Regions from separate parts of the Streptomyces sp. NPDC031132 genome, predicted to be linked through region 3. Evidence: riboswitches for the same ligand, from Rfam matches in the RefSeq annotation. Region 3 holds a riboswitch; each other region holds the start of a gene.

Region 1 (4,957 bases), on a different contig from region 3:
GGGTGCGGCCGGCCACGGAGAGGTCGTACCCGGTGGGGGTGGCGACCACGTCCACCCACGCGGTGCCGCGGGGGTGCCCGCACCTACGTTCGCACCCGGACCAGTGCACCGGGAGGGGGCCGGTCGCGCGGGTGACGGCGGCGCGCGCGTCGGCGCGTACGTCCGCGAGGGATTTGGCGCAACCGGGCTGACCGGTGCAGGCGGTGACGGACCGCCAGGGATCGTCCGGGGCGGTGACCAGCCCGGCCCCGGCGAGGGCGGCCAGCTCTTGTGCCGCGGTGCGGGCGGGCAGGCCGGGGACGACGATGCCGCGCCAGGGGGTCAGGCGGACACGGCCCGTGAGTCCGGCCAGCTTGCGCCACTGCGCGGTGGTCAGCCGGCCCAGCGGTGCGAGCACGCTGAGGGCCACGGTCCCGTGGGGGCCGTCGACGACGCCGGGCTCGGGGGCCTGTCCGTGGGGGGCGCCGACAGCCGGTGCGACGGATGCCTCGACCCCGGCGGCAGCCAGCCGCACGGCCAACTCACCCGACCGCAGAGCCTGTTCGGCGGGCAGCTCGGCAACCCGCCAGGCCCGGGTGCCGGCTTCCCGGACGGCGTCGAGGAAGTACGCGGCGGCCACGAGGGCGGCCCGGGGCGCGTCGGCCGCGGCCACGAGCAGGGCGTCCGCCGAGCCGGCCGTCCACAGCAGGGCCCGGTCGCCGTCTCGGGCGACCAGGTTCACGTCCGCGGCGAGCGAGGTGACGTCGCGGCGGCCGTCGTCGAGGGCGAACAGGAAGCGGCCGGACAGCCCGGCCGCGGGCGCGCTCGCGCACAGCAGCCGGTCCAGCTCCGCGACCCAGGGCGCCACGTCGGGCAGGCCGAGCCGGTCGAGGCCGGTCAGCGGCGAGGCCACGATGTTGCGGACCCGCTCGTGGGTGGGCGCGGGCAGCAGCCCGGCACGGACGAGCACGGACTGGAGTTCGCCGCCACAGCTCGCCCCGAGTCCGCGCAGTTGCGCGTTGCCGCGCGAGGTGAGGTCGATGTGCCCGTCGCCCAGCCGGTCCGCCGCATCGGCCAGCAGCAGGGCCGCGTCCGCGTCGAGCATCCCGCCGGGCACCCGGACCCGGGCCAGGAACCCGTCGTCCGCGGCATGCAGCCGCAGCGCACCCGGGCAGGCGTCACCGCGGTCGCGTATGACGGGTTCGTCCCGCGATGCGGCGGAAGGGGGCTGGGGCGGCATGGCGGCGAGCATACCCACGATTCCCCCGCCCCGACCTGTGGCCGTCACCACCCGCCCCCTCCGCGCTGCGGCGGTGCGCGGGCGGGCGGCGCCGGGCCACCCCCACTCCCGGTCAGGGAGATCGCCACCTAAGATGACCAGCGGCGGAGCCACATGGCCCGCCGGGAGGAAGCCCGGTGCGAATCCGGCGCGGTCCCGCCACTGTGAACCCTGCAGAGCAATCCGCCGGGTAAGTCAGGAACTCCCGCTGTCCTCACTGCCCGGGGCGCGGAAACCCCGAGGAAGGCCTGCCGCCGCATGATCCTGCTGCTGTCGACGTCCGACACCGATCTGCTCAGCGCCCGTGCCGCGAACACGGCGGACGGCCCCGTGCCGTACCGGTTCGCGAACCCGTCCCGCCTTCCCCTCGACGACCTGCCCGGGCTGCTCGACGGCGTCGACCTGGTCGTCGTACGCCTCCTCGGCGGCCTGCGCGCCTGGCAGGACGGCCTCGACCTGCTCCTGGCGCCCGCCCAGACCCGCCCGGTGGTCGTCCTCACCGGCGAACAGGCCCCGGACGCCCAGCTGATGGAGGCCTCCACGGTCCCGATCGGCATCGCGGCCGAGGCGCACGGCTACCTCGCCCACGGCGGCCCCGCCAACCTGGACCAGCTGGCGCGCTTCCTCTCCGACACCGTGCTGCTCACCGGCCACGGCTTCGAGCCGCCCGCCGCCGCGCCGACCTGGGGCCCGCTGGAGCGCACGCCCGGGACCACCACGGGCCCCCGGATCGCCGTGCTGTACTACCGCGCCCACCAGATGAGCGGCAACACCGCCTTCGTGCACGCCCTGTGCGACGCGATCGAGGCCCAGGACGCCCAGGCGCTCCCCCTCTACGTGTCCTCCCTGCGCACCCCGGAGCCGGACCTGATCGCCGCGCTGGAGTCGGCGGACGCGGTCGTCACCACCGTCCTCGCGGCCGGCGGCACCAAGCCCGCCACCGCCTCCGCCGGCGGCGACGACGAGTCGTGGGACGCGGGCGCGCTGGCCGCGCTCGGCGTCCCGATCCTCCAGGCCCTGTGCCTGACCGGCTCGCGCAGCGCCTGGGAGGAGAACGACGAGGGACTGTCCCCGCTCGACGCCGCCACCCAGGTCGCCGTCCCGGAGTTCGACGGCCGCCTCATCACCGTCCCGTTCTCCTTCAAGGAACTCGACGAGGACGGCCTGCCCGCGTACGTGGCCGACCCCGAGCGGGCGGCCCGCGTCGCCGGCATCGCCGTGCGCCACGCCCGCCTCCGGCACATCGAGCGCCGCGACAAGAAGATCGCGCTCGTCCTCTCCGCGTACCCCACCAAGCACTCCCGCATCGGCAACGCGGTCGGCCTCGACACCCCGGCCAGCGCCGTGGAGCTGCTGCGCACCCTCATCGCGGGCGGCTACGACTTCGGCCCCGTCGAAGAGGTGCCGGGCCTGGTCTCCGGCGACGGCGACGAGCTGATCCGCGCCCTGATCGAGGCCGGCGGCCACGACCAGGACTGGCTGACCGAGGAGCAGCTGGCCCGCAACCCGGTCCGGATCCCGGCCGCCGACTACAAGCGGTGGTTCGCCGAGCTCCCGGCCGAGCTGCGCGAAAGCGTCGAGCAGCACTGGGGCGAGGCCCCGGGCAACATGTTCGTGGACCGCTCCGCGAACCCGGAGGGCGACATCGTCCTCGCGGCGCTGCGCCGCGGCAACCTCCTCATCCTGATCCAGCCGCCGCGCGGGTTCGGCGAGAACCCGATCGCGATCTACCACGATCCGGACCTGCCGCCCTCGCACCACTACCTGGCCGCGTACCGCTGGATCCAGGCCCGTGCCGAGGACGGCGGTTTCGGCGCCGACGCGATGATCCACCTGGGCAAGCACGGCAACCTGGAGTGGCTGCCGGGCAAGAACGCCGGCCTGTCGGCGGCCTGCGCGCCCGACGCCGCGCTCGGCGACCTGCCGCTCATCTACCCGTTCCTGGTGAACGACCCGGGCGAGGGCACGCAGGCCAAGCGCCGCGTGCACGCCACCCTGGTCGACCACCTGGTGCCGCCGATGGCGCGCGCGGAGTCGTACGGCGACATCGCGCGCCTGGAGCAGCACCTCGACGAGTACGCACAGATCTCCGCGATGGACCCGGCCAAGCTGCCTGCCATCCGCGCGCAGATCTGGACCCTGATCCAGGCCGCGAAGCTCCACCACGACCTGGGTCTGGAGGAGCGCCCGGACGACGAGGGCTTCGACGACTTCCTGCTGCACGTCGACGGCTGGCTGTGCGAGGTCAAGGACGCCCAGATCCGCGACGGCCTGCACGTCCTGGGCGGCGCCCCGACCGGCGAGGCCCGGGTCAACCTGGTCCTCGCGATCCTGCGCGCCCGTCAGATCTGGGGCGGCACCACGGCCCTGCCCGGCCTGCGCGAGGCGCTCGGCCTGGACGAGTCCGCTGCCACCCGTACGACCGCCGACGAGGCGGAGGAGGCGGCCCGCGCGCTGGTGCAGGCGATGGAGGACGCGAACTGGGCCCCGGAGGCGGTGGCTTCGGTCGCCGCCGGCCACTCGGCGGACGTGGCGGCCGTACTGGACTTCGCGGCCCGCGAGGTCGTCCCGCGGCTGGCCGGCACGACCGACGAGATCGCCCACGTGGTCTCGGCCCTGGACGGCTCTTTCGTCCCGGCGGGCCCCTCGGGTTCCCCGCTGCGCGGCCTGGTCAACGTCCTCCCGACCGGCCGCAACTTCTACTCCGTCGACCCCAAGGCCGTGCCCTCCCGCCTCGCGTGGGAGACGGGCCAGGCCCTGGCCGACTCCCTCCTCACCCGCTACCGCACGGACAACGGCGAGTGGCCCGCCTCGGTCGGCCTGTCCCTGTGGGGCACGAGCGCCATGCGCACCTCGGGCGACGACGTGGCGGAGGCGCTGGCCCTGCTGGGCATCCGTCCGGTCTGGGACGAGGCCTCGCGCCGCGTCACCGGCCTGGAGCCGATCCCGCTCGAGGAGCTGGGCCGCCCGCGCATCGACGTGACCCTCCGCATCTCGGGCTTCTTCCGGGACGCCTTCCCGCACGTCATCGGACTGCTGGACGACGCGGTGCGCCTCGCGGCGTCCCTGGACGAGCCCGCCTCGGAGAACTACGTCCGGGCGCACGCCCAGGCGGACCTCGCCGAGCACGGCGACGAACGCCGGGCCACGACCCGTATCTTCGGCTCGCGCCCGGGCACGTACGGCGCCGGCATCCTCCAGCTGATCGACTCCCGCGACTGGCGTACGGACGCCGACCTCGCGGAGGTCTACACGGTGTGGGGCGGCTACGCGTACGGCCGCGGCCTGGAGGGCCGCCCGGCCCGCGCCGAGATGGAGACCGCGTACAAGCGGATCACGGTGGCCGCGAAGAACACGGACACCCGCGAGCACGACATCGCCGACTCGGACGACTACTTCCAGTACCACGGCGGCATGGTGGCCACGGTCCGCGCCCTGCGCGGCACGGCCCCGGAGGCGTACATCGGCGACTCCACCCGCCCGGAGACGGTCAAGACCCGCACCCTGGTCGAGGAGACGTCCCGCGTCTTCCGCGCCCGCGTGGTCAACCCCAAGTGGATCGAGGCGATGCGCCGCCACGGTTACAAGGGCGCCTTCGAGCTGGCGGCGACCGTGGACTACCTCTTCGGCTACGACGCCACGACGGGCGTGGTCGCGGACTGGATGTACGACAAGCTCACGGAAACCTACGTCCTGGAC
Region 2 (4,957 bases), on a different contig from region 3:
GACGAGGTCGGGACGGGCGGCGGCGAGCCGGCGGGAAGGCTCCCAGGGGGCGAGCGCGTCGTCCGGGCCGTGGAAGATCAGGACGGGTACGCGCAGCGCCGCGGGATCGGCCCCGGGCCCCCGGCGGTCGGCGCGCAGCCCGGCGCTCCCCTCGGCGGCCCGCACCGCGAGCGGCACCAGCGGGGCCGGGGTGCGGCGGGCGGCGACGAGCGCGCGCAGGGTGGTGTGCCAGTCGAGCACCGGCGAGTCCAGCACGAGCCCGGAGATCCGGTCGGCGAGGGCCGAGCGCTCCGCGGCGTACAGGGCCATGGCGGCGCCGGTGGACCAGCCGTGCAGGACGACCCGGCGGGCGCCGTAGCGCAGGGCGTAGCGGATGGCGGCGTCCACGTCGCGCCATTCCGACTCGCCGAGGTGGCCGAGACCGTCCGGTGAGGCGGGGGCGCCGAGGTCGCCGCGGTAGGCGAGGTCGAGGACGGGCAGCCGCTGGCGGTGCAGGAACGGCATGACCACCATCGGGTGCTCGCGGCCGGCGCCGAGCCCGTGCACGGTGATCACCCAGGTGTCGCGGGCGGCGGGCACGAACCAGGCGGGCAGCCCGCCGAGCTCGCCGGGCACGTCCACGTCGGCGTGCTCGAGCCCGAGGGCGGTACGGGGGTTGCCCGCGTGGACCTGGGGGGTGAGGGCGACCCGGGCACCGGGCTCCAGGCTGCCGTGGGTGACGTCGAGGAGCCGGCGCACGACGGTGTCCGCGCCGGGCGCGGCGCCGGCGAGGACGGGCCCGACCACGGCGTGCACCCCGGGGGCGGTGAGCCCGTACGTACCGGGGCGCAGGGAGGCCAGCGAGCGGGTCAGCGCGATCCGCCCCGAGCCGGCGGAGTGGACGCTGAGCCGCGGCCCCCCGGGCAGGGGCCGGCCGGGCTCGTGCCGCAGGGCGGCGTCGGCGGCGTACCGGCCGGCCGCGACCGCGGCTGCGCCGGCACCGACGAGGGAGGTGGCGACGACCGCGGCCGTCGCTGTGGCGGTACGCACGGCTCCAGTGTCGACGCGGGAGCCCGCGCGGGCCACTGGAGCGGAACGCTCCGCATATCGCCGGGCGGGGTCGGGAAGGAACGACTCGGCGGTGCGGCGGGCCGACCGGAGGAGTGATCTAGATCTCTTTCCAGTGCCCCTCGAGGGCGGATCCAGGGGTCTCTGATCCTCTGCGGATCCTTTCGCACACCCCGCTTTGACGTGCATTAATCGCGTTATCAGCGGCAAAATCAGGACGAAGGTCCCGATGGCACGACGGGCCAGTACACCGCTCCGCCCGAGTCAGTTCATCTTCCGTTCACTCAGGTTGCCTACGGTCGCCGAGCCACTGACGTCAAACAGAAGCCTGGGTAAATGGAGCACATAACGCTTCTCCTCGGGATCGTGATCATCACCGCTCTCGTGTTCGACTTCACGAACGGTTTCCACGACACAGCCAACGCGATGGCCACCACCATCTCGACCGGCGCCCTCAAGCCCAAGACGGCGGTGGCCATGTCCGCCGTGCTCAACCTCGTCGGCGCGTTCATGTCCGTGGAGGTCGCCAAGACGATCTCCAAGGGCCTGGTCAACGAGGAGGGCATCCAGCCAGAAGTGATCTTCGCCGCCCTGGTCGGCGCGATCCTCTGGAATCTCGTCACCTGGCTGGTCGGACTCCCCTCCAGCTCCTCCCACGCCCTGATGGGCGGCCTCGTCGGCGCGGCCGTCGCCTCCGCCGGCCTCGGCGCCGTCAACGGCGGCACGCTCGTCACCAAGGTGCTGCTCCCCGCGATCGCCGCGCCGATCGTGGCCGGTGTGGCCGCGATGCTGGCCGCCAAGGTCACGTACAAGCTGGGCGGGAACGTCGGCAAGAAGACCTCCGCCAAGGGCTACAAGGCCGGTCAGATCGCCTCGGCCGGACTCGTCTCCCTCGCGCACGGCACCAACGACGCGCAGAAGACGATGGGCATCATCACCCTGGCGCTGGTCGCCGGCGGTGCGCTCGCACCCGGCTCCAACCCGCCGGTCTGGGTCATCGTCTCCGCCGGCATGGCGATCGCGATGGGCACCTACCTGGGCGGCTGGCGCATCATCCGCACCCTGGGCAGCGGCCTGACCGACCTGCAGCCGCAGCAGGGCTTCGCCGCCCAGACCTCGGCCGCCAGCGTCATCCTGGCCTCCTCCAGCCTCGGCTTCTCCCTCTCCACCACCCACGCGTGCTCCGGCGCCGTCATGGGTGCGGGCCTGGGCCGCAAGGGCGGTGTGGTCCGCTGGTCCACCGCCACCCGCATGTTCATCGCCTGGGGCCTGACCCTGCCGGCCGCGGCCGTCGTCGCCTCCGGCGCCGAGCTGGTCATGCGTACCGGTGACGTCGGCGTCGCCGCCGTCGCGCTCTTCCTGGTCGCCTCGTGCGTCGCCATCTGGCTCATCTCGCGCCGCCAGGTCGTCGACCACAGCAACGTCAACGACGTGCAGCCGGCCGAGGAGCCGGGTGTCGTCACCACGGCCATGGCCGCCGTCACCGTCCCGCCGACCGTGGCCGCCGAGGCCGCCGCCGGTACGACCGCCGCGGTCACGGACGGCGCCCTGAAGGCCACCATTCCGGCGGCCGCCCCGACCCCTGCGGCCCCGGCCGCGGCGGTCTGACCCCGAGAACGACAGAGGAATCCGCAGTATGAAGATCGACTGGGCAGCACTCGGCTCCGTCTTCGGGGTCAGCCTCTCCGCCACCGTCGCGCTCGTGGCCCTGTTCACCCTGGGCCTGGTGGGCCTCTCCAAGCACGAGACCGCCACCGAGCAGGGCGGCGCCGCCACCCTGGCCCGCAGCGGCGCGTACGCCTGCTTCGCGCTCGTCGCGGCGGCCGTGGCGTACGGGATCTACCTGATCGTCAGCTGACCGATTCGGGCACGGCGCACGAAAGCTCCCTCCGGGCTTCCCGGGGGGAGCTTTCCCGTACCTCGGCCCGGCGCGGTGACCAGCCCCGCCGCAGGTCAACGGCGAGTTGACGGGCCTTCGCGGTGCGTGGTGGACTGCCCGAGCCAATACGGCGGCATGGAGAGGAAGTCCGGTGCGAATCCGGCGCGGTCCCGCCACTGTCACCGGGGAGCACGCGGCACGTGCGCCCCGGGAGCCAGGAACTCCCACCGCCGGACACGTCGAACCAGGGCGCGGACCCTGAGTGAGGACATACCTGCCACCATGCGTGCCGATCGCGTCTTCGCGTACGGCGCCACGGCGGGCCTGATCGGCGACCGGATCCTCGGTGATCCGCGCCGAGGGCACCCCGTGGCCGCCTTCGGACGAGCAGCCGCCGCCGTCGAACGCGCCCTGTGGCGCGACGACCGCGCCCGGGGCCTCCTCCACACCCTCGTGTGCGCCGGGGGCGCGGCCGCCGTCGGCGCGCTGGGCGCCCGCGCCGTGCGCTCCCGCCCCGCGGCCGCCCGTATCGCCCTGACCGCAGCGGCCACCTGGGCCGTCGTCGGCGGCACCTCCCTGGGCCGCGAGGCCCGCGCCATCGGCGGCGCGCTCGCCGCCGGGGACGCCGAGGTGGCCCGGGAGCGGCTGCCGCACCTGTGCGGGCGAGACCCGCAGGCCCTGGACGAGCAGCAGATGGCCCGGGCCGTCGTGGAGTCGGTCGCCGAGAACACCTCCGACGCGGTGGTCGGTGCCCTCGTGTGGGGCGCCGCCGCCGGTGTCCCCGGGCTGCTGGCCTTCCGCGCCGTGAACACCCTCGACGCGATGGTGGGGCACAAGTCCCCGCGCTACCTGCGCTACGGCTGGGCCTCGGCCCGGCTCGACGACCTCGCGGGCTGGCCGGGCGCCCGGCTGACCGCCCTGGCCGCCGTACTGGCCGGACCCGACCGGCGGGGAGCCGTACGGGCCTGGCGTGCGGACGCCGCCGAGCACCCGAGCCCGAACGCCGGCCCGGTGGAAGCCTCGTTCGCCGGGGCGCTCGGCGTACGGCTGGGGGGCACCCTGGCGTACGGGGGGCGGGTCGAGCACCGGGCCGTGCTGAACGGCGAAGCGGGGCGGCCGGTGCAGGTCGCGGACATCGAACGGGCGGTGCGGCTGTCACGGCAGGTGACGTGGCTGGCGCTGGGGGCGTGTGTGGCACTGCGCTGTGCGGTGTCCCGTGTGGCAGGGAGGGGGCGCCGGTGAGCGGCGGCAAGCTGGGCGGGGGACTCCTCGTCGCCGGAACGACATCGGACGCGGGCAAGAGCGTGGTCACGGCGGGCATCTGCCGCTGGCTGGCCCGGCAGGGCGTGAAGGTGGCGCCCTTCAAGGCGCAGAACATGTCGCTGAACTCGTTCGTCACGCGCGAGGGCGCCGAGATCGGGCGGGCGCAGGCGATGCAGGCGCAGGCGGCCCGCGTGGAGCCGACGGCGCTGATGAACCCGGTGCTGCTCAAACCCGGCAGCGACCGCAGCAGCCAGGTGGTGCTGCTGGGCAAGCCGGTGGGCGAGATGAGTGCGCGCGGCTACCACGGAGGGCGGCAGGAGCAGTTGCTGGGCGTCGTCACGGACTGCCTGGAGCAGCTGCGGGGCACGTATGACGCCGTGATCTGCGAGGGGGCGGGCAGTCCGGCCGAGATCAACCTGCGCCGGACCGACATCGTGAACATGGGCATCGCGCGGGCCGCGCGGTTCCCGGTGGTCGTGGTCGGGGACATCGACCGGGGCGGGGTCTTCGCCTCGTTCTTCGGGACGACGGCGCTGCTGTCGCCGCAGGACCAGTCGCTGATCGCCGGCTACATGGTGAACAAGTTCCGCGGCGACGTGTCGCTGCTGGAGCCGGGCATGGAGATGCTGCGTTCCCTCACCGGCCGGGCGACGTACGGCGTGCTGCCGTTCCAGCACGGTCTGGGCATCGACGAGGAGGACGGGCTGCGGGTCTCGCTGCGGGGCGCGGTGCGCGAGTCGGTCGTGGCGCCGCCGGTCGGCGAGGACG
Region 3 (4,957 bases):
ATCATGTTCGAGGCGCTGTTCATCCTGACCACCCTCGACGCGGGCACCCGCGTCGGCCGGTTCATGCTCCAGGACACCCTCGGCAACGTGCACAAGTCCTTCAAGGACATCAGCTGGAAGCCGGGCGTGTGGCTGGCGAGCGCACTCGTCGTCGGCGGCTGGGGCTACTTCCTGTGGGTCGGCATCAAGGACCCGCTGGGCGGCATCAACCAGCTGTTCCCGCTGTTCGGGATCGCGAACCAGCTGCTCGCGGCGGTCGCCCTGGCCGTCTGCACCACGCTGCTCGTCAAGTCCGGGCGGCTCAAGTGGGCCTGGGTGACCGGCGTCCCGCTGGCCTGGGACGTGGCCGTCACGCTCACCGCGAGCTACCAGAAGGTGTTCTCCGACGACGTGAAGGTCGGCTTCTTCGCGCAGCGCGACAAGTACCAGACCGGGATCGACGCCGGGAAGGTGCTGCCGCCCGCCAAGAACATGGACGAGATGCACACCGTGGTCACCAACGCCACCGTGGACGGCGCACTGTCGGCGCTGTTCGCGATCCTGATCATCATCGTGCTGCTGGACGCGGCGCGGACCTGCTTCAAGGCGATCGCCGCCCCGGAGACGGTCAGGCTGTCCGAGGTCCCGTGGACCGAGTCGAAGATCATCGCCCCGGCCGGGCTCATCGCGACGCCCGAGGAGCGGGCGGAGCTCGCCGCCGCCGGCCTGGACTCGGGCGGCGGCCGCGTGAAGGAGCCGGTGGCGTGAGCGGCGTCCGCGCGGCGCTGGCGAAGGCGCGGTTCTTCGTACGGGAGTTCTCGGGCGAGGCGGCGTACGACCGCTACGTCGCACACGCCCGCGCGCACGACCCCGCGGCCGAGGTCCTGACCCGCCGCGCCTTCGAACGCGCCCGCACGGACGCCCGCGAGGCAGACCCCCGCGAGGGCTTCCGCTGCTGCTGAGCCCTGACTCGCCGAAGGGCCCCGCCGGTCACGGCGGGGCCCTTCGGTGCGCTCAGCGCACCCACTCCTTGAGGGGCTCGGTGGGCAGGGTGATACCGACGGGCTCGGGAAGTTCGATGTCCTTGCCGAACGGAACGGTGCGGACACTCTCGTACCGGCTGCCGTCCGGCTCACTGTGGACAGTGACCTCGCAGGTCTCCCTGTCGATCAGCAAGTACACCGGAATGCCGGTCTCCGCGTAGCCACGGGGCTTCTCATGTCGGTCGCGGGCATCCGTGTCGGTGTCGTACGACGTCACCTCCACGACCATCAGTACAGGGTCGGGCTCGGCCCATTCCCCGTGTCCTGCAAGGGAGGCGGTCAACACCAAGACGCCATCAGGCCGAGCACGGCCATTGCGACACCGCTGGATCTTGATGCCCTGCTCGCCGTAGAACCACAGGTCCGGCCGCGACTGCATGCACATGCGCGACAGCCACACGATGATCGTCCCGTGGTTCCCATCCGGCGCCGCCTTGACCCCCAGCTTCCCCTTGATGAACTCGAACCGCAGCCCTTCGACCTCTCTGGCGGCCATCCGCGCCACGGTCTCGAACTCTTCGGTCAGCATCTGGGGCCGGTCGGTCATCACGGTCATGCCTCGCTCGCCTTCCTCGACGGTGCTGTCTCCGACGATAGCGCCGGGCACCGACATCCGTCCGGCACACTCGACCGCATGGACATCGTGATCAGGGAAGCGCTGGCGGCGGAGTACGGGACGCTCGGGGAGATCACCGCGCAGGCCTACCTCGGGGACGGGCTGCTCACCTTCGGCGACGACGACCCGTACCTCGCGCGGCTGCGGGACGTGGCCGGGCGGGCGCGCGACGGCGTGATACTCGTCGCCGCCACGAGCGACGGACAGCTCCTCGGCGGTGTGGCGTTCGCCGCCCCCGGGAGCCCGCTGTGCGACATCGCCGTGGCCGGCGAGGCCGAGTTCCGGATGCTGGCCGTCGCCCGAGCGGGCCGCGGGCGGGGTGCCGGGGAGGCGCTCGTACGGGCCTGCATGGAGCGGGCGAGGGCCATCGAGGGCGTACGGCGCCTCGTTCTGTCCACCACGGACGACATGGTCGGGGCCCACCGGATCTACGAACGGCTCGGCTTCGTGCGCACGCCCGAACGCAACTGGGAGCCCGTCCCCGGCCTCACTCTGCTCACGTACGGTCTCGAACTGTAGCCACGCCGACACAACATCTAGGGGGTCGCACAGGAACCGGCCCCCACATGTATGCTCATGCTCGCTGTCGTCGCAGGGGAATCCGGTGTGAATCCGGAACTGTCCCGCAACGGTATGAAGTACACCCATTGGTGTCACCGCAAGTCCGAGGACCTGCCGACAGTGCGCCCGGCTCGACCGAACCGGGTGCCGACACGTCCGGGCCTCGCGGTTGGGCCGGTGGACGCCGTGCGGTGTGCCCCCGAGGCGGTGCCCGCGCGCGCCCGCTCGCGCCCGCACCGCAGGTGTCCCGGAGCCGAGCGAGGGAGAGCTCCCCCCGTGACCATCGCGCCTTCCGCACCGCGCGCCGAGTCCGACCCGTCCGACACCGGAATCGAGACCGGGGGACCTGGGGCCGCACTGCTGCGTACCCTCACCGAGCTGACGGCCGACCTCCCCGACACCGACCCGGGCCGGGTCGCCGCCGCCGCGCTCCGCGGGCGCAGCGCCGCCGCCGACGAGGCCGAACTGCGCGGGCTGGCCACGGAGGCCGCCGCCGGCCTCATCTCCGAGGACCCGGCGTACTCCCGGCTCGCCGCCCGGCTGCTGACGCTGGCCGTCGCCGAGGAAGCCGCCGGCCAGGGGGCCACCTCCTTCTCCTCCTCCGTCGCGGTCGGCCACCGCGAGGGCCTGATCGCCGACCGCACCGCCGAGTTCGTCGCGCTGCACGCGAGCCGCCTGGACGCACTCGTCGAGCACACCCTCGCCGAGGGCGCCGACGACCGCTTCGGCTTCTTCGGCCTGCGCACCCTGCACAGCCGCTACCTGCTGCGCCACCCGATCACCCGCCAGGTCGTCGAGACCCCGCAGCACTTCATGCTGCGCGTGGCCTGCGGCCTCGCCGAGAACGACAGCGTCCAGGCCGTCGAGGAAGTGGCCTCCCTCTACCGGCTGATGAGCCGCCTCGACTACCTGCCGTCCTCCCCCACGCTCTTCAACTCCGGCACCCGGCACCCGCAGATGTCCTCCTGCTACCTGCTGGACTCCCCGCTGGACGAGCTCGACTCGATCTACGACCGCTACCACCAGGTCGCGCGCCTGTCGAAGCACGCCGGCGGCATCGGCCTCTCGTACTCGCGCATCCGCGCCCGCGGTTCGCTGATCCGCGGTACGAACGGCCACTCCAACGGCATCGTGCCGTTCCTGAAGACCCTCGACGCCTCCGTCGCCGCCGTGAACCAGGGCGGCCGCCGCAAGGGTGCCGCCGCCGTCTACCTGGAGACCTGGCACGCGGACATCGAGGAGTTCCTGGAGCTCCGCGACAACACCGGCGAGGACCAGCGCCGTACGCACAACCTGAACCTGGCGCACTGGGTCCCGGACGAGTTCATGCGCCGTGTCAACGCGGACGCCGACTGGTCGCTGTTCTCCCCGGCCGACGTGCCCGAGCTGGTCGACCTGTGGGGCGACGAGTTCGACGCCGCCTACCGCAAGGCCGAGGCGGACGGCCTGGCCCGCAAGAGCATGCCCGCCCGCGACCTGTACGGCCGGATGATGCGCACCCTCGCGCAGACCGGCCAGGGCTGGATGACCTTCAAGGACGCCTCCAACCGCACGGCGAACCAGACCGCCGAGCCGGGCCGGGTCGTCCACTCGTCGAACCTGTGCACCGAGATCCTCGAGGTCACCAACGACGGCGAGACCGCCGTCTGCAACCTGGGCTCCGTCAACCTGGGCGCGTTCGTCCTCACCGAGACGGGTGAGATGGACTGGGAGCGGCTGGACGAGACCGTCCGCACCGCCGTGACGTTCCTCGACCGCGTCGTGGACATCAACTTCTACCCGACCGAGCAGGCCGAGCGCTCCAACTCCCGCTGGCGCCCGGTCGGCCTGGGTGCGATGGGCCTCCAGGACGTCTTCTTCAAGCTGCGCCTGCCCTTCGACTCCGCCGAGGCGCGCGCCCTCTCCACCAAGATCGCCGAGCGCATCATGCTCGCGGCGTACGAGGCCTCCTGCGACCTGGCCGAGCGCCACGGCGCGCTCCCGGCCTGGTCGGAGACCCGCACCGCCCGCGGTGTCCTGCACCCGGACCACTACGACACCGCGCGCGCCTGGCCCGAGCGCTGGGACGCCCTGCGCGCCCGCGTCGCCGAGACCGGCATGCGCAACTCCCTGCTCCTCGCCATCGCCCCGACGGCGACGATCGCCTCGATCGCCGGCGTGTACGAGTGCATCGAGCCGCAGGTCTCGAACCTCTTCAAGCGCGAGACGCTGAGCGGTGAGTTCCTCCAGGTCAACGGCTACCTGGTGGAGGAGCTGAAGAGCCTCGGCGTGTGGGACGCCCAGACCCGCGAGGCCCTGCGCGACTCCAGCGGCTCGGTCCAGGGCTTCGGCTGGATCCCGGCCGAGGTGCGCGAGCTGTACCGCACGGCGTGGGAGATCCCGCAGCGCGGCCTGATCGACATGGCGGCGGCCCGTACGCCGTACCTCGACCAGTCGCAGTCGCTGAACCTGTTCCTGGAGACGCCGACCATCGGGAAGCTGTCCTCGATGTACGCGTACGCCTGGAAGCAGGGCCTGAAGACCACGTACTACCTGCGCTCGCGCCCGGCGACGAGGATCGCGCGCGCCGCGCAGGCGGCCACCCCCGTCGCACTGCCCCAGGCGGTCGCCGACGCCGAGGCGCTGGCCTGCTCCCTTGAGAACCCCGAGTCCTGCGAGGCCTGCCAGTAATGAGCTCCACCGACAAGAACAAGAACCTCCTGGACCCGGGCTTCGAGCTGACCCTCCGCCCCATGCGCTACCCGGACTTCTACGAACG

Evidence for each region. A riboswitch is a leader RNA that binds a small molecule or an ion and turns the genes downstream of it on or off. The one in region 3 is predicted to bind cobalamin.
Region 1: it holds a riboswitch for cobalamin, as region 3 does, so the genes downstream of both, cobN (cobaltochelatase subunit CobN) here and ACZ49B_RS00725 (ribonucleoside-diphosphate reductase subunit alpha) in region 3, are expected to answer to the same signal.
Region 2: it holds a riboswitch for cobalamin, as region 3 does, so the genes downstream of both, ACZ49B_RS30280 (cobalamin biosynthesis protein) here and ACZ49B_RS00725 (ribonucleoside-diphosphate reductase subunit alpha) in region 3, are expected to answer to the same signal.

What each region holds. Positions count from the first base shown of each region.
Region 1 is NZ_JBVIGX010000023.1:10,147-15,103, reverse strand. Features, by position in the region: gene cobG (precorrin-3B synthase) at 1-1,219, opposite strand, end outside; cobalamin riboswitch at 1,345-1,483, shown strand; gene cobN (cobaltochelatase subunit CobN) at 1,517-4,957, shown strand, end outside.
Region 2 is NZ_JBVIGX010000028.1:57,531-62,487, forward strand. Features, by position in the region: gene ACZ49B_RS30265 (alpha/beta hydrolase family protein) at 1-1,029, opposite strand, end outside; gene ACZ49B_RS30270 (inorganic phosphate transporter) at 1,384-2,655, shown strand; gene ACZ49B_RS30275 (hypothetical protein) at 2,684-2,905, shown strand; cobalamin riboswitch at 3,019-3,169, shown strand; gene ACZ49B_RS30280 (cobalamin biosynthesis protein) at 3,209-4,168, shown strand; gene ACZ49B_RS30285 (cobyric acid synthase) at 4,180-4,957, shown strand, end outside.
Region 3 is NZ_JBVIGX010000001.1:156,204-161,160, reverse strand. Features, by position in the region: gene ACZ49B_RS00745 (carbon starvation CstA family protein) at 1-747, shown strand, start outside; gene ACZ49B_RS00740 (YbdD/YjiX family protein) at 744-941, shown strand; gene ACZ49B_RS00735 (Uma2 family endonuclease) at 994-1,578, opposite strand; gene ACZ49B_RS00730 (GNAT family N-acetyltransferase) at 1,657-2,157, shown strand; cobalamin riboswitch at 2,209-2,332, shown strand; gene ACZ49B_RS00725 (ribonucleoside-diphosphate reductase subunit alpha) at 2,476-4,869, shown strand; gene ACZ49B_RS00720 (ribonucleotide-diphosphate reductase subunit beta) at 4,869-4,957, shown strand, end outside.